DNA from 2 places in the Micromonospora sp. NBC_01638 genome. Region 2 is predicted to be linked to the other one. Evidence: riboswitches for the same ligand, from Rfam matches in the RefSeq annotation. Region 2 holds a riboswitch; the other holds the start of a gene.
What was found. Region 2 has a riboswitch for thiamine pyrophosphate ahead of OG811_RS03810 (ECF transporter S component). Riboswitches for the same ligand answer to the same signal wherever they lie in the genome.
Positions count from the first base shown of each region.

Region 1: linked by a shared signal. The riboswitch ahead of thiE (thiamine phosphate synthase) and the one ahead of OG811_RS03810 (ECF transporter S component) in region 2 are both predicted to bind thiamine pyrophosphate.

Region 1 is NZ_CP109273.1:1,475,463-1,482,981, reverse strand. It holds gene OG811_RS06865 (ThuA domain-containing protein) at 1-3,698, opposite strand, end outside; TPP riboswitch at 4,020-4,129, shown strand; gene thiE (thiamine phosphate synthase) at 4,124-4,750, shown strand; gene thiO (glycine oxidase ThiO) at 4,744-5,955, shown strand; gene thiS (sulfur carrier protein ThiS) at 5,946-6,146, shown strand; gene OG811_RS06845 (thiazole synthase) at 6,143-6,922, shown strand; gene OG811_RS06840 (thiamine phosphate synthase) at 6,919-7,519, shown strand, end outside.
Region 2 is NZ_CP109273.1:841,039-848,557, reverse strand. It holds gene gndA (NADP-dependent phosphogluconate dehydrogenase) at 1-240, opposite strand, end outside; gene OG811_RS03830 (thiamine-binding protein) at 430-726, opposite strand; gene OG811_RS03825 (hypothetical protein) at 1,018-1,416, shown strand; gene OG811_RS03820 (energy-coupling factor transporter transmembrane component T family protein) at 1,603-2,403, opposite strand; gene OG811_RS03815 (ABC transporter ATP-binding protein) at 2,400-3,839, opposite strand; gene OG811_RS03810 (ECF transporter S component) at 3,950-4,537, opposite strand; TPP riboswitch at 4,612-4,716, opposite strand; gene OG811_RS03805 (alpha/beta fold hydrolase) at 4,825-5,655, shown strand; gene OG811_RS03800 (sugar isomerase domain-containing protein) at 5,774-6,523, shown strand; gene OG811_RS03795 (DUF6328 family protein) at 6,650-7,153, shown strand; gene OG811_RS03790 (acyl-CoA dehydrogenase family protein) at 7,273-7,519, shown strand, end outside.

The DNA.
Region 1 (7,519 bases), 630 kb from region 2:
TGGTAGTTGGCCGTCACGGGCAGGGTGACCTTGGTGGTCATCTGCCAGGCACCGCTCGGAGCCGCCTGGAGCACCAGGTTGGTGGCGTCGTTGCGAGCGCCGTAAAGGTCACCCACCCCCGTGGGCAGCCGCAACGCGCCGCCACTGACCGAGTAGAGCTGGTTCTCCCGGACCACGCTGGTCCACCGGCTCCTGTCGAGGCTGGTGCCGTTGAAGTCGTCCGAACGCGCCCCGAAGCAGGACGTGTCCGGCGCGTTCACCCGTACCGGCACCGTGGCGTACGACTTGGCACCCTTGCTGTCGGTCACCGTGAGGGTGGCCGTGAAGGTACCCGGGCTGGTGTAGGTGTGGCTGGCGTCCAAGGTGGTCGCCGTGCCTCCGTCACCGAAGTCCCAGGCGTACGTCAGCGGGGTGTTCCCCTCGGCGTCGGTGGCCGTGCCGTCGAAGGCGACGGTGACCGGCGCGGTGCCGGTCGCCGGGGTGGCGGTGGCGCTGACCACCGGCGGCGCGTTCTCGGTGACGCCGCGGCCAATGAAGTCCATCCAGTTGACGTTGAACAGCGAGCCCGTCCCGCCGTTCGGGTCGCGGGCCAGGAAGTACAGCGAGCCGCTCGCGGCACCGGTGACCGGTGCGCTCACGTCCGTGTACGTCTGCCAGGCGCCGGTCGTCGGGACGGTGGCCGTGGCGACCACCGGTCCGTCAACCGCACCCGCACGGACCTCGATCCGACCGCCAGCAACGGCCGAGGCGGCCCGGAACCGGATCTCGGTGATGTTGGTCAGGTCCGCCGGGGCGACCGACCACCAGTCGCCGTCCTCAATGAACGCGATGTTCTGGCCGCCGCCGGCGCTGTCGGCGCCGGTCTCCCGCTGCACGCCGGCGTCTCCGCCGCCGGTGCTCACCGGCGCACGCCCGGTGGCGGTGAAGTACTCGGCCTGCTTCTGCTTGGGCTGCAGGACCTCGATCGCCCGGCCGGTGAGCGGGCCGGACCCGCCCGCGCCGCCCCCGTCGGTGTAGGTGGCCTCGAAGACCGCGAACACGTTCGCCTCGGCGCCGTGCCCGGAGGCGAGCGACGTCTGGACGGTGCCGGTGCAGCCGGTGTGCTGCTCCAGCGGGTGGGCGTGCTCATCGTGACCGAGCAGCACCTGCAACTGCACCCGGCCGCAGTCGATCTGCCCGTCCTCCGGGTCGGTCACCTTGACCGAGTAGCGGACCTGGTCACCCCAGTTGAAGAAGCCACCGTCCGGCGGGAACTCGATGGTCACCGTCGGTGCGGTGTTGCCCACGGTGACCGGCACGTTGGCCACCGCGGTACGGCCCTTCGGGTTGGTGACGGTGAGCTGGGCGGTGAAACTGCCCGCCGTCGCGTACGTGTGCGTCGGGTTGGCCTCGGTCGAGGTCTGCCCGTCGCCGAAGACCCAGGCATAGGTGAGCGCGCCACCGTCCGGGTCCCGGGAGCCGGCGCTGGAGAAGGTGACCGTCAACGGCGCCGGCCCCGAGGTCGGGTTGGCGGACGCTGCCGCGATCGGCGCGCGATCACCGGCCGTGTAGTCGATCCGGTAGACGCCGGAGTTGTCGTTGTTGCCGCCGAAGCCGCTGCCCCACTCGATCAGGTACATCGCGCCGTCCGGACCGAACTCGAAGTCCATCGGCCGGATCATGCTCATCCCGGTGAGCAGCTGGTTGATGTCCACCAACGACTTGCCGTCGGCGGTCACCTGCATGGTGTACATCTTGCTCTGGTTCCACTCGCCGAACAGAGCCTTGCCGTCGTAGTACGCCGGCCACTTGCGGTTGGAGTTGAGGTTGGCGTCGTACCGGTAGACCGGGCCGCCCATCGGGGCGCCACCGCCGCCGATCTCCGGGTAACGCGCGTCACCGGCGTACCCGTAGTCGACGGTCGCCGGAACGACCGGCGGGAGGTTGGTCAGGCCGGTGTTGTTGGGCGAGTTGTTCACCGGTGCCGCGCAGTCGAACTTCGCCCCACTCGGACCGGACGGGAACGTGTAGTCGTTGTACGCCTCGTTCGTCCCCGTGCAGTACGGCCAGCCGTAGTTGCCAGGAGTGACGATGTTCCACTCGACCAGGCCCCGGGGGCCCCGGGTCGGGTTGTCCGCGTTGGCGTCCGGCCCGTAGTCCGCGACGTACAGCGTGTTGGTCTTCGGGTCGGTGCCGATCCGGAACGGGTTGCGGAAGCCCATCGCGTAGATCTCGGGACGGGTCTTCTCGGTGCCCGCCGCGAAGAGGTTGCCCGCCGGAACGGTGTACGTCCCGTCGTCCTCCGGGTGGATCCGGATCACCTTGCCGCGCAGGTCGTTGGTGTTGCCGGAGGTGCGCTGCGCGTCGTAGTCCTGACGGCCCGGCCGCTCGTCGATCGGCGTGTACGCGCTCGACTCGAACGGGTTGGTGTTGTCACCGGTGGCCAGGTAGAGGTTGCCCTCGCTGTCGAAGGTCATGCTGCCGCCCGCGTGGCAGCAGGTGTTGCGTTGGGTGTCGACCCGCAGCACCTGCTTCTCGCTGGCCGGGTTGATGGTGTCGCCGGTCACCGTGAACCGGGACAGCAGGTTGCGGGTGACCCCGTCGTTCGGGGCGTAGTAGAGATACACCCACTTGTTGGTGGCGAAGTCCGGGTCGAGCCGGATGCCGATGAGACCGTCCTCGTTGCCGGTGAAGACGTCCAGGTCGACCGCGGTGACGGTGCTGCCGGTGTCCGGCTTGATGATCTGGACCCGGCCGTCGCGCTCGATGTAGAAGACCCGCCCGTCGGGGGCGATGTCCAGCTCCATCGGGTTGCTGGTGTTGCTGTCCAGCGTGACCTTCTCGAAGTTCGCGGTCTTCGAGGCGCCGCAGTCACCGGCCTCGACACCTGCTGCGGTCCGGATGCCGCCGAGCAGGTGGGAGAGGAACTCGGGCTCGGCGTACGACTCGCGGGTGTGCCCACCACCGGTGTACCAGGAACGACCGCCGTCGAAGTCCTGGCACCAGGCGGTCGGGTGGTCGGCGCCCATCGCGCCGGCGCCCGCGGTGTAGCTCTTCTCGTTCAGGCTGGCCAGCACGTGCACTTTCGGCCGCGGGTTGGTCTGGAAGTTGTACCACTCGTCGAACCGGGACCAGCGGTCCGGCAGCTCGCTCGTGGACGGGTGGGCGTGGTCCTCAACCTTGACGGTGGCCTGCTGGTTCTGCGGGTGGTTGGCGAAGTACGCGCCGACCAGGTCGCCGTACCAGGCCCAGTTGTACTCGGTGTCCGATGCGGCGTGGATGCCGACGTAACCGCCGCCGGCACGCACGTAGCGCTCGAACGCCGCCTGCTGGTCGGCGTTGAGGACGTCACCGGTGGTGGAGAGCCAGATCACCGCCTTGTACTTCGCCAGGTTGGCGTCGCTGAATGCGGCCCCGTCCTCGGAGTTGTCCACAGTGAACCCGTTGGCGACGCCGAGCTGCTGGATGGCGGCGACGCCGGTGGGGATGGAGTCGTGCCGGAAGCCGGCGGTCTTGGAGAAGACCAGGACGGAGAAGGGATCGTCCGCGGCCTTTGGTGCCTTCGGCGCCACCTGGGCGACCGGGGCCCCGGCTGGCGCTTCCCGAAGGGGGGCCTGCGCGGCTGCCTGTGCGGGCGCGCCGATCAGGGTCGTCGAGGCGAGGGCTAGGGAGATGAGTGTTGCGGTGATGGGTACGCGGGCCCGATGAGAACGGGACACGCCGCCTCCTATGTCGTAGTGACAGGGAATCGCGGGAGCCGGCTCGCCGAAGACCGTCCCAGATGGAGCCGGTGGTGACACCGTGCCAGGGTGCCCCCGCCAACATTTTGTCGAATCGCTGAACAAATTAGTTCGGCTGGCTCAATGTCCGGCAAGATGCCGGCGGGTAACGGTTCTGCAACGGCAGGCGACATTCCGAACAGGACCACATGAACCGCCCACGGGTCTCGCCCCTTTCGGCGCGGTTCGGCCCGCCGACCCCCGCCGACCCCCACCGACCCCCGCCTTGGCAGACCCGCGGATCTGTCGTACGGTGACACGCAAGTAACCCACGGGAGCCCGGTGTGCCGGGCTGAGAGGGGGGCTGACAGCCCCCGACCGTCGAACCTGATCCGGGTAATGCCGGCGCAGGGAGGAGCGTTGCCGTGCCGTCTCTGGGGCGACTGCATCTGATCACCGACACCCGACCCGGCCGGGACCCACTCACCGTGGTCCGGGCCGCCCTCACTGCGGCCCGCGCCGACCTGGTGGTGCAGGTCCGGGTCGAGGATTCCGCCACCGACCGCGAGGCGTACGACCTGGCCCAGCGGGTGCTGGCGCTCTGCGCGTCGTACGGGGCGGCCTGCCTGGTCAACGACCGCTTGCACGTGGCGCTGGCGGTGGGCGCCGCTGGCGGGCACGTCGGCGAGGACGACCTGCCGGTCGCCGCAGCCCGCCGGGTGCTCGGCCCCACCGGCGTGCTGGGAGCCACCGCCCGCGCGCCGGGAACGGCGACCGAGGCCGTCGCGGCAGGAGTCAGCTACCTGGGTGTCGGGCCGTGCCACACCACCAGCACCAAGTCCGGGCTGCCGAATCCGATCGGCCCTGCGGGAGTACGCGCCGTCACCGACGCCGTGAGCGTGCCGGTCATCGCGATCGGCGGGGTCACCGCCGCCCACGTGCCGGCCTTGCGCGCCGTCGGGGCGTACGGGGTGGCGGTCGTCGGTGCCCTCTCCGCTGCCGCCGACCCCGCTCGCACCGCCGCCGAACTGATCGAGGCCCTGACGTGCTGACCGGCCGGTCCCGGCCACCGCGATCGAGCGACCGGGTCCGGCCGGACGTCGCGGTGGTGGGGGCGGGGCCGATCGGGCTGGCGATCGCCTGGCGCTGCGCTGCCCGCGGGCTGCGCGTGGTGGTTCACGATCCGGCACCCGGCTCGGGGGCGTCGGCAGTGGCCGCGGGCATGCTGTCGCCGGTCGCCGAGGCGCATTTCGGTGAGCGGGAGCTGACCGCGCTGCTGCTGGAATCCGCCGCCCGCTGGCCGAAGTTCGCCGCCGAGCTGACCGCGGCTACCGGCGCCGACATCGGTTACCGGACCGAGGGCACCCTGATGGTCGGACTGACCGGCGACGACCTGGCCGAGGCACGCCGGTTCTGGGCGTACCAGCAGGGATTGGGCCTGCCCGTGACCCCGCTGCGCCCCAGCGAGCTGCGCGACCGCGAGCCGGCGCTCGCCCCGCGGGTGCGCGGCGGCGCGCTCGCGCCCACCGACCACCAGGTCGACCCCCGACTGCTGGTGCCGGCGCTGCGCACGGCCGCGCAGCGGGCCGGCGCGATGCTCGTGCCGCACGCGGTCCAGCGCCTGTCCGAAGTGGACGCACGGATCACCGTGGTCGCCGCTGGCGGCGGGGCCGCCGCACTCACCGGCCTGCCCGTGCGTCCGGTGAAGGGCCAGATCCTCCGGCTACGCGCGCCCGATGGCGTCGCGCCGGGCTTCCGGCACGTGATCCGCGGGTACGCCGACGGCGAGCCCGTCTACCTGGTGCCCCGCGCCGACGGCGAGGTCGTGCTCGGCGCGACGGTCGAGGAGCGGTCGGACACCACCGTCACCGTCGGCGCCGTGCAGCGCCTACTCCGCGCCGGCATCGACCTGCTGCCCGAGCTGGCCGAGTATGACCTGGTCGAGGCGGTCGCCGGGCTGCGCCCGGGCACCCCGGACAACGCGCCGATCCTCGGGCCGCTGCCCGGCCAGCCGGGCGTCCTGGCCGCCACCGGGCACCACCGCCACGGCATCGTGCTCACCCCGATCACCGCCGACCTGATCGCCGACCTGGTGCTCACCGGCGTACCCGACCCGCTGCTCGCGCCCGTGCGGGCCGACCGTTTCAGCAGTGCCGGCTCGGCCCGTCCCGGGGAAGCCGATGCCGGCTCCGTCGATTTCGGGGCGGTCGAGACGGGCGGACCTGAACGGACGACGGAGGGGGACCGGTGGAGTTGACGGTGAACGGGGCCGGACGCGGCGTCCCCGACGGTGTTTCGGTGGCGGACCTGGTCCGCGACATCGTGCCTCAGCAGCGTGGGGTGGCGGTCGCGGTCAACGGCGAGGTGGTGCCCCGAGCCGGCTGGCCGGCCCGGGTGCTGCGCGCCGGTGACCGGGTCGAGGTGCTCACCGCGGCGCAGGGCGGGTGAGCGGCGTGCCATTCGAGCTGGGTGGGGAGACGTTCACCGTACGGCTGATCCTCGGCACCGGCGGCGCCGCGAACCTGCACGTGCTGGAGCAGGCGATCCGGGCGTCCGGCACCGAGCTCGTCACCGTGGCGCTGCGCCGGGTGGGCACTGCGCCGGGCTCCACCGGAGGGCTGCTGGAACTGCTGGACCGATGCGGGGTGCGGCTGCTGCCGAACACCGCCGGCTGCCACACCGCGACCGAGGCGGTGAAGGTGGCCCGGCTGGCCCGGGACGCGTTCGACACCGACTGGGTCAAGCTGGAGGTGATCGGCGACGAGCGGACGCTGCTGCCCGACGGGGTGGAGCTGCTCCGCGCCGCCGAGGAACTGGTCGCCGAAGGTTTCACCGTGCTGCCGTACACCAGCGATGACCCGGTGCTCGCCCGCCGGCTCGCCGACGTGGGCTGTGCCGCGGTGATGCCGGCCGGCTCCCCGATCGGTTCGGGGCTCGGCATCGGCAACCCGCACCACATCCGACTGATCCGTCAGTGCGTGGACGTGCCGGTGATCCTCGACGCCGGCATCGGCACCGCATCCGACGCGGCCCTGGCCATGGAATTGGGCTGCGACGCGGTGCTGCTGGCGAGCGCGGTGACCCGGGCCGCGGACCCGGTGGCGATGGCCACCGCGATGCGCTACGCGGTCGAGGCGGGCCGACTGGCCGCAGGCGCCGGCCGGATCGCCCGTCGCTTCCACGCGCTTGCCTCCACACCTGACGAGGGAAGACCCGACCTGTGACCCCGCCGTCCGGTGTTGTCGTGTTGACCGACCGGCTGGTGGCGCGGGGCGGGCTCAAGCGGGTTGTGGCGGGGGCTGTGGCCGGGGGAGTGCGCTGGGTGGTGCTCCGGGAGAAGGACCTGCCCCACGCCGAGCGCGCGGCCCTCGCCGCCGACCTGCGCGCGATCCTCGTCGACGTCGGCGGAACCCTCATCGTGGCCGGTCCCGACCCGCTCGGCGGCGACGCCGTCCACCTGCCGGCCGCCGGCCCGTACCCGCCACCGACCCACCGACTCGTCGGCCGCTCCTGCCACAACCACACCGAGCTGGCCCGCCTGACCACCGAGCACTACACCACCGTGTCCCCGTTGTGGCCAACCAGGACGAAGCCGGGTTACGGCCCGCCCCTCGGCCCGCTCAGCCTGCAAAAGCTGATCGAGGTCAGTCCCGTGCCGGTCCTCGCGCTGGGCGGCATCGAAACACCCGAACAGGTAACCGCCTGCGTCCAAGCGGGAGCCGCCGGAGTAGCCGTGCTAGGCGCACTCATGCGAGCCGAGAACCCAACCGAGGCAGCCACCACGCTGACCAGGGCTTTCGAGAAGGCGGTGACCCCTGAGC
Region 2 (7,519 bases):
GGCCTTGACCATCACGATGACCGCGCGAGGTCGTTCCAACGACGCCACGAAATCGGCCATCGTCTCGCCGGGCACGAATGTGCCCTCGTCGCCGTGCTCGGCGATCAGGCTGCGCGTGCGCTCCGGCGAGCGGTTGTGCACTGCCACCTTGAAGCCGTTGCGGGCCAGGTTGCGGGCCACATTGCGCCCCATCACCGCCAGCCCGGTCACGCCGATCTGCGCCGTCGCCTGCTCAGCCATTCGTGCCGCCACCTCTCGTCACACCACTATCAGCGTTTGGAAACTTACCGTGATGTGAGCCGATAGGAACCAGTGATCGACGTCCCGTTACTGCACGTAATGTGGACGTTGTCGGTGCTGGCTTGGGCTCGCGGCAGTGGTCGGGGAGCCTCGCGCAGGGAAACTTGTCGTCATCCTGCGCCGCGCGCGTCAGCCTTCGGCGAGACGGGCTTCGATTCGAGCGATCTTCCCGGTGAGCGCGTCGGTTACCCCGGGCCGGACGTCGGCCTTGAGCACCACACTCACCCGGGGCGCCTGCGCGGCGACCACGTCGACCGCCCGCTTCACCACCGCCATCACCTCGTCCCACTCGCCCTCGACGGTGGTGAACATGGCATCGGTCCGGTTGGGCAGGCCGGACGCACGGACCACCCGCACCGCCTCGGCGACCAGGTCACCCACGGAGTCGTCACCGCCGAGCGGGGTGATCGAGAACGCGATCAGCATGTGCCGATCCTGCCAGTAAAAACGGGTGCGCGTCGGTCGGGCGGTGGCTAGGGTACGGACATGCGTAACTGACGCCCCACTTCCGAGCCGGCCCGCCGTCCCGCGTCGCGGTCCGTGCGCTCCCGGGCGTCCCCGCATCCTCTCCCCGCCGTTCGGCGGCGACGGCCCTGCCTGACACCGGTGAGCAGTCCCTTCCCCACTCGACCGTCGCGCAACGGCGGTCACCAGCCGATCCGACCGACCGCCGCAGCGCGGGACCGGCCGTGCCGGTCGGCATTGAAGGAGGCCCGGATGCCTGCCAGACGTAACCCGAAGAAGACCCGTACCCCGAAAGCGACGCCGCTCGGCGTCGACCCGGCGGCCGGCCACGACCCGCTCCGACCCACCCTCCCCGACCTCGCGGTCGAACCGGCCCTGCCGGCAGTGCTGGTGGAACCGGCGGCGTTGACCGAGTCGGCGCTGCCGGCGGTGCTGGTGGAACCGGCGCTGCCGGCGGCTGTTCCGGACGAGGTGGCGCTGCCGGTCGACGTGCCGGCGGTTGTCGACGCGCCGGCGATGGGAGATCTGCCGAAGCCAGCCGCGCGCCGATCGGCACCGACGGCCGGCCCGCAGGGTGGCGGCAACCGCTCCGGCGGCGGCCGCAGCCAGCAAGCCGGCCAGGCCCGCCGCTACGCCTTCCGCCGCAGCTGATCGAGCCGCCCCCACCCCGCCCCCGCCCCCCACCCCCGCCCCGCCCCCGCGATCTTGCACTTTCTGTCCTCGCATAACCGGCAAATTAGGATGAGCCGACGACAGAAACTGCAAGATCGGCGCGGCGGGGCGGGGGGCAGGGCCGGGCAGGGCAGGGGCAGGGCCGGGCGGGGTAGGGCGGCGGGTTTAGCTGATCAGGGGGCGGAAGGTGCCCAGGGCGAGGCTTGTGGTCAGGGCGGCTGCGGCGAGCACGATGGCCCCGGCGATGAGGAGGGCGTCGGCGCGGGTGAAGTGCTGCCGGCGGGCAACGGTACGGGGTGTGCCGGCGTCGAAGCCGCGCGCGTCCATCGCCACGGCCAGGCGGGTGCCCCGGCGGATGGCCCCGACCAGCAGCGCGAACGCGGTGGAGGCGAACAGCCGCAGCTTCGCCACCGGGTTGCGTCCCGCGTCGACACCCCGCGCTCGCCGGGCCATGCTGATCATTTGCCATTCCTGACCGAGCAGCGGCACCAGCCGGAACGCGGCCAGCGCCCCGATGGCGAACCGGGCCGGTGCCTTCACGTTCTGGATCAACGCGTCGGCCAGATCGGTGGGGTCGGTGGTCGCGAAGACGATCACACCGGGCAGGGCCACCGCGAACACCCGCAGCACCAGGCCGAGCGCGGTGAGCAGCACGCCGGTGCTCACCAGCACTGGTCCCGCGTCCAGCAGGACCTGGCCGGACTGGTCGGCGGCGAAGAGCACCAGGGTGACCAGGATGCCGGCGGCACTGAGCAGCAGTGGCCAGGCCCGGCGGGCCAACGCCCGGTAGCCGATGCCGAACAGCGGCAGCACCGCGAGTTCGAGCGCGATGGCGATCGCCGGGGCCACCGGGTCCAGGGTGGCCAGCAGGGTGAACGAGAAGACCAGAGCGGCGGCGACCTTCGCCACCGGGTTGCGGCGGGCCAACGGCGCGTCGGGCGCGGCGATCGGCTCGATGCTGATCATCGGTTGCCGTCCGGGCCGGTCACGGTCCGCTTAAGGGTGACGGTGCGGTCAGCGAGCGCGGCGACGAAGTCCGCGTCGTGGGTGACCGCGACCACGCCGTGGCCGGCGTCGCGCAGGTCGGCGAAGAGATCGACCAGCTCCCGCCAGGTCCGCCGGTCCTGGCCGAAGGTGGGCTCGTCGCAGATGAGCAGGCGGGGCGCGGTGGCCAGGGCGGTCGCCACGCTCAGCCGCCGCGCCTCACCACCGGAGAGGGTGTACGGGTTGGCCGCGGCGAGCCGGACCAGTCGCAGCCGCTCCAGCAGCCCGGCCACGGTCTCCTTGACGGCCGCCTCGGGCTGACCGGTCCGGCGCGGGCCGAGCGCCAGCTCGTCGAAGACGGTGCTGGTGACGAACTGGTGCTCCGGATCCTGGAAGACCGACCCGATCCGCCGGGCCAGCGCGGGGGCGCGCCAGCGGTGCGGGGGCGTGCGATGGTCGGCGTCGGCCAGCTCGGCGGACGCGGTGACCCGTCCGGTGCCCGGCCGGAGCAGCCCGCCGAGCAGCAACGCCAGGGTGGACTTGCCGGCACCGTTTGGTCCGCGTACGGCGAGCACCTCGCCGGCGCGTACCGCCAGGTTTGTGGAGCCCAGCCGGGGCGGCAGGCCGAGCCGGTCGGCGGTGAGCAGGAGCCCCCCGGGCGCGGCGGTGGCCGGCCGGGGTGCGACGGGGTGACCGGGCACCCAGACCCCCTCGGCGGCCAGAGTGGCACCGTGCGCGGCGAAGACCGCCTCGGGCGTGCCGTCCGCGCGGACCCCGCCGCCGGGTTCCAGGACGACCACCCGGTCGATCAGTGGCAGTGCCTCGGCGACCCGGTGCTCGACGAGGATCAGCGTGGTGTCGGCGTCCAGCGCGCCGACCACCGCCTGTCGGACCAGGTCGGCCCCGGTCGGATCGAGGTTGGCGGTTGGCTCGTCGAGCAGCAGCAGGCCGGGGCGCAGGGCCAGCGCGCCGGCCAGGGCGAGGCGTTGCTGCTCACCGCCAGAGAGCGCGGCGGTGTTGCGGTCCCGGGAGTACGGGAAGCCGACGCGCTGCAGCGCCTCGTCCACCCGGGGCCAGATCTCGGCGGCCGGCACTCCCCGGTTCTCCAGCCCGAACGCGACGTCGTCGCCGCAGCGCGCCATCACCAGTTGGGTCTCCGGGTCCTGGAAGACGATGCCGACCCGTTCCCGCCCCTTGCGCGGGTCGAGCCCGTCGATCTCGACGGTGCCCTCCTGCTCGCCGGAGTCATCCGGCAGCAGGCCGGCAAGCGCGTTGAGCAAGGTGCTCTTGCCGGCCCCCGAAGGCCCGAGCAGCAAAATCCGTTCCCCAGCCGCAACCCGCAGATCGACCCCCCGCACAGCCCAGGCGCGCCGCCCAGAGTGGCGCCACCCGAACCCCCGCAGTAGTACCTCGCCCATCTGACCCCCCCTCCGGGTCGCGTTCGCGTCCGTTGATCAAGAGGTTTGCGTCCGAAATCCGCCTCCCGTTGACGCAAACCTTTTGATCAACGCAGATGGGTGCCGTGGGGTTAGATCAGTGCGCGGTCGCGGCCTGCTGGGAAGCGGTCCAGGACGCCGGTGTTGGCCAGGGCCTTGGTCAGCAGCCAGCCGCCCGCGCCGGCGATCACGGTGGCGCTGCCAATGGTGAGCAGGGCGTACGGGATGCGGTAGTCGGTCAGCGCGTAGTCGACGTTCCAGATGAAGAAGTCGAACAATGCGGCACTGAGACCGGTCAGCGCGCCGGCCAGCACCGCGATCGGTGGGCGGAACGACCGGTACCGGAAGGCGGCGAACGCCAGCTCGGCGCCGATGCCCTGCACGATGCCCTGCGGGATCACTGTGCCGGCCCACTGGCTGCCCAGCAGCGCGGACAGGACCGCAGCGACCGTCTCGCAGTAGAGCGCGGCGCCCGGCTTGCGGATGACCAGACCGCCGATCACGGCCGGCATCAGCCAGACGCCGTAGAGCAGCGTCTGCGCCGGCGGGAAGAAGACGAACGCGCCCTCGGTGGCGCTCCAGACCAGGCCCCATGCCCAGAAGATGACGCCGAAGGCGACCGCGATCACCGAAGCGACCACGATGTCGATGGTCCGCCAACGGTTGGTGGTGTTGTCCATGTTTGCTCCCAGTTCAGTGCACGAACCAGGAGAAGACGCACGCCGCGCGTCCGGTGGCACCGGACGGCGGCGCGGCTGGAGGTCGACCGAACTCCCTGCGCTGGCATTACCCAGATCAGGTTCGAGGGTCTGCGGGCGTGCCCGCACTCTCAGCGCTGTGCGCTCCCCTGTCGGATGTGAAGTTGTCTCGCTGACGCTAACACCGACCAGGGCCGCTGGCCCAGCAGGGCATCCGCCTGCTCTGCGGTGAGCGACCGGCGCGCTGTTGGCTGGGTACGCTTCCGATCATGCGGGTTGACGCGCGAGGCTTCACGTTCGAGGTAACCGTCGGCGGTCCGCCGGACGGCGTACCCGTTCTGCTGCTGCACGGTTTCCCCCAGCACAGCGGCGAGTGGGACGACGTGGTGCCGGCGCTGCACGCTGGCGGGCTGCGCACGTACGCGCTGGACCAGCGTGGTTACTCTCCGGGCGCCCGGCCGACGGCGGTGGCCGACTACCGGATCCCCGAGCTGGTCGCCGATGTGGTGGCGGTGCTCGACGCGCTCGGGCTGGACGCCGTCCACCTGGTCGGCCACGACTGGGGCGCGATCGTGGCCTGGGCGGTCGCCGCCGGGCAGGCCGAGCGGCTCCGGACGCTGACTGCGGTGTCCGTGCCGCATCCGGCGGCCATGGCGCACGCCCTGGCCACCGACGGACAGCAGAAGGCCCGCTCGTCGTACATCGCGCTGTTCCGTAAGCCGGACAAGGCGGAGAAGGTGCTGCTCGCCTGGCACGCGACCGCGCTGTGCAAGCTGCTCGGTGGGGTGGGCGACGCGTCCCGGGTGGACCGCTACGCCGACCCGATGCGCGAGCCGGGGGTGCTCACCGCCGCGCTGAACTGGTACCGGGCGATGTCCCGCGCCGACCTGGCCGCGGTGGGCCCGGTCGCGGTGCCCACCACGTACGTCTGGAGTGACCGGGACGTCGCGATCGGCCGGACCGCCGCCGAGGCGTGCGCGGCGCATGTCACCGGGGACTACCGCTTCGTGCAGTTGCCCGGGGTGAGTCACTGGATCCCGGACGCGGCGCCGGGCCCGCTCGCCGAGGCGATTCTGGCCCGAGCCGGCGCGACGGCCTGAGCCGTGCGGGTCGGCGAGGGAGGGCAACGGTGACGACGGACGCCAGCGGGCCGGGCAGCCGACGCTCGATCGCCGCGCAGCTGCGCCTGCTGGCTCACAATCGGACGACGGAGGACGCATGACGGTGAGTGCCGAGGACTACCTGGCCGTGGTGACCGAGACGATCGGCCGGGTGGCCGCGAGTCAGCGGGAGGCGGTGGGGCGGGCCGCCGACCTGATCGCCGAGGCCGTGCGCGCCGACGGCGTGGTGCACGCGTTCGGCACCGGGCACTCGGAGGCCCTCGCGATGGAGATCGCCGGCCGGGCAGGCGGTCTGGTGCCGACCAACCGGATCGCGCTACGCGACCTGGTGCTGCTCGGCGGCGAACCGGCCGAGCGGCTCGGTCCGATGCTGGAGCGGGACCCGGCGGTCGCGCACCGCCTCTACGAGCTGGCCCCGGTGCGGCCCACCGACGTCTTCGTGCTCGCCTCGAACTCCGGGGTCAACGGCGCGATGGTGGAGTTCGCCGCGCTGGTCAAGGAACGCGGCCACGGGCTGGTGGCGATCACCTCCGCGCAGCACTCCGGCCGGATGACCTCCCGCCACCCGTCCGGGCGCAAGCTGAGTGACCTCGCCGACGTGGTGCTCGACAACGGCGCGCCGTACGGGGACGCGACGCTGCCGCTTCCCGATGGCGGTGCGGTCGGCGCGGTCTCCTCGATCACCGCGGCGCTGCTGGCCCAGCAGATCACCGTGGAGGTGGTGGCGCGGTTGCTGGAGGCGGGGGAGCGGCCGCCGGTCTACCTGTCGGCGAACATCCCGGACGGTGACGCGCACAACACGGCCCTCGAAGCCCGCTACGCGGGCCGGATCCGACGCGGGTCCTGACGCCGACCCCGCCCGGCAGATGGCCGGGAGGTGTCGTGAACCTGTTTCGCTCTCGGCCGGGTGGGGCATTGGCGTTGCTGCCGGCGGCCGGGACCGCCGGCAGTAGCGTCTCACCGGAGGTAGCGCGTGTCCAAGGAGACCGAGAAGCAGCGTTGGCAGCGCAACTTCGCCGACCTGTTGCAGGAGTTGCGGGTCGCACAGACCGGCGTGCAGATTCTCTTCGCCTTCCTGCTCACGCTGCCGTTCAGCAACGGGTTCACCCGGGCCAGCGAGTTCCAGCGGGATGTCTACATCGTGGCGCTGCTCGCGTCGGCCGCCGCCACCGCGCTGATCATCTCGCCGGTGGCGTTTCACCGGGCGCTGTTCCGGCAGGGGCGCAAGCCGGAGCTGGTGCGGTTCGCTCACCGGATGGCCACCGGTGGCCTCGCCTTCATGCTGATCGCGATGGTCAGCGCGGTGCTGTTGGTCACCGACTTCGTGCTGGACCGGCCGATCGCCTTCGCGCTCAGTGCGCTGGCCGGCCTCTGGTTCCTCACCTTCTGGATGATCCTGCCGTTTGCCCGGCGCAACTGGGGTGAGGACGACATCGACGATGAGGACGACAACCCGGACACGCTCACCGGCCGCTGATCGAGGCGGGCGGGCAGAAGCAGATCTGCACGCAGCGCTACCCCTGGGTAACACCCGGGGGTAGCGTGGCGTTGAGGGCGCATGCCGACGCAGCCGCACCGAGGTTCGAGGGGGCAGCCGTGACCACGACGCAGGACGGCCGACCAGCACCGGACGGCCCCGATTCCGAAACCACCCCCCACCCCGCCGGTGCCGCGGCGCCACTGCCGGCAGAGGCCGGGCAGGTCACCGAGAAGGAGGCCCGGCAGGTCGCCGAGGCCGCTCGCGAGTCCACCTGGGACCGGCCCAGTTTCGGCAAGGAACTGTTCCTCGGCCGGTTCCGGCTCGACCTGATCGACCCGTGGCCCCAACCCGACCCGGACGACG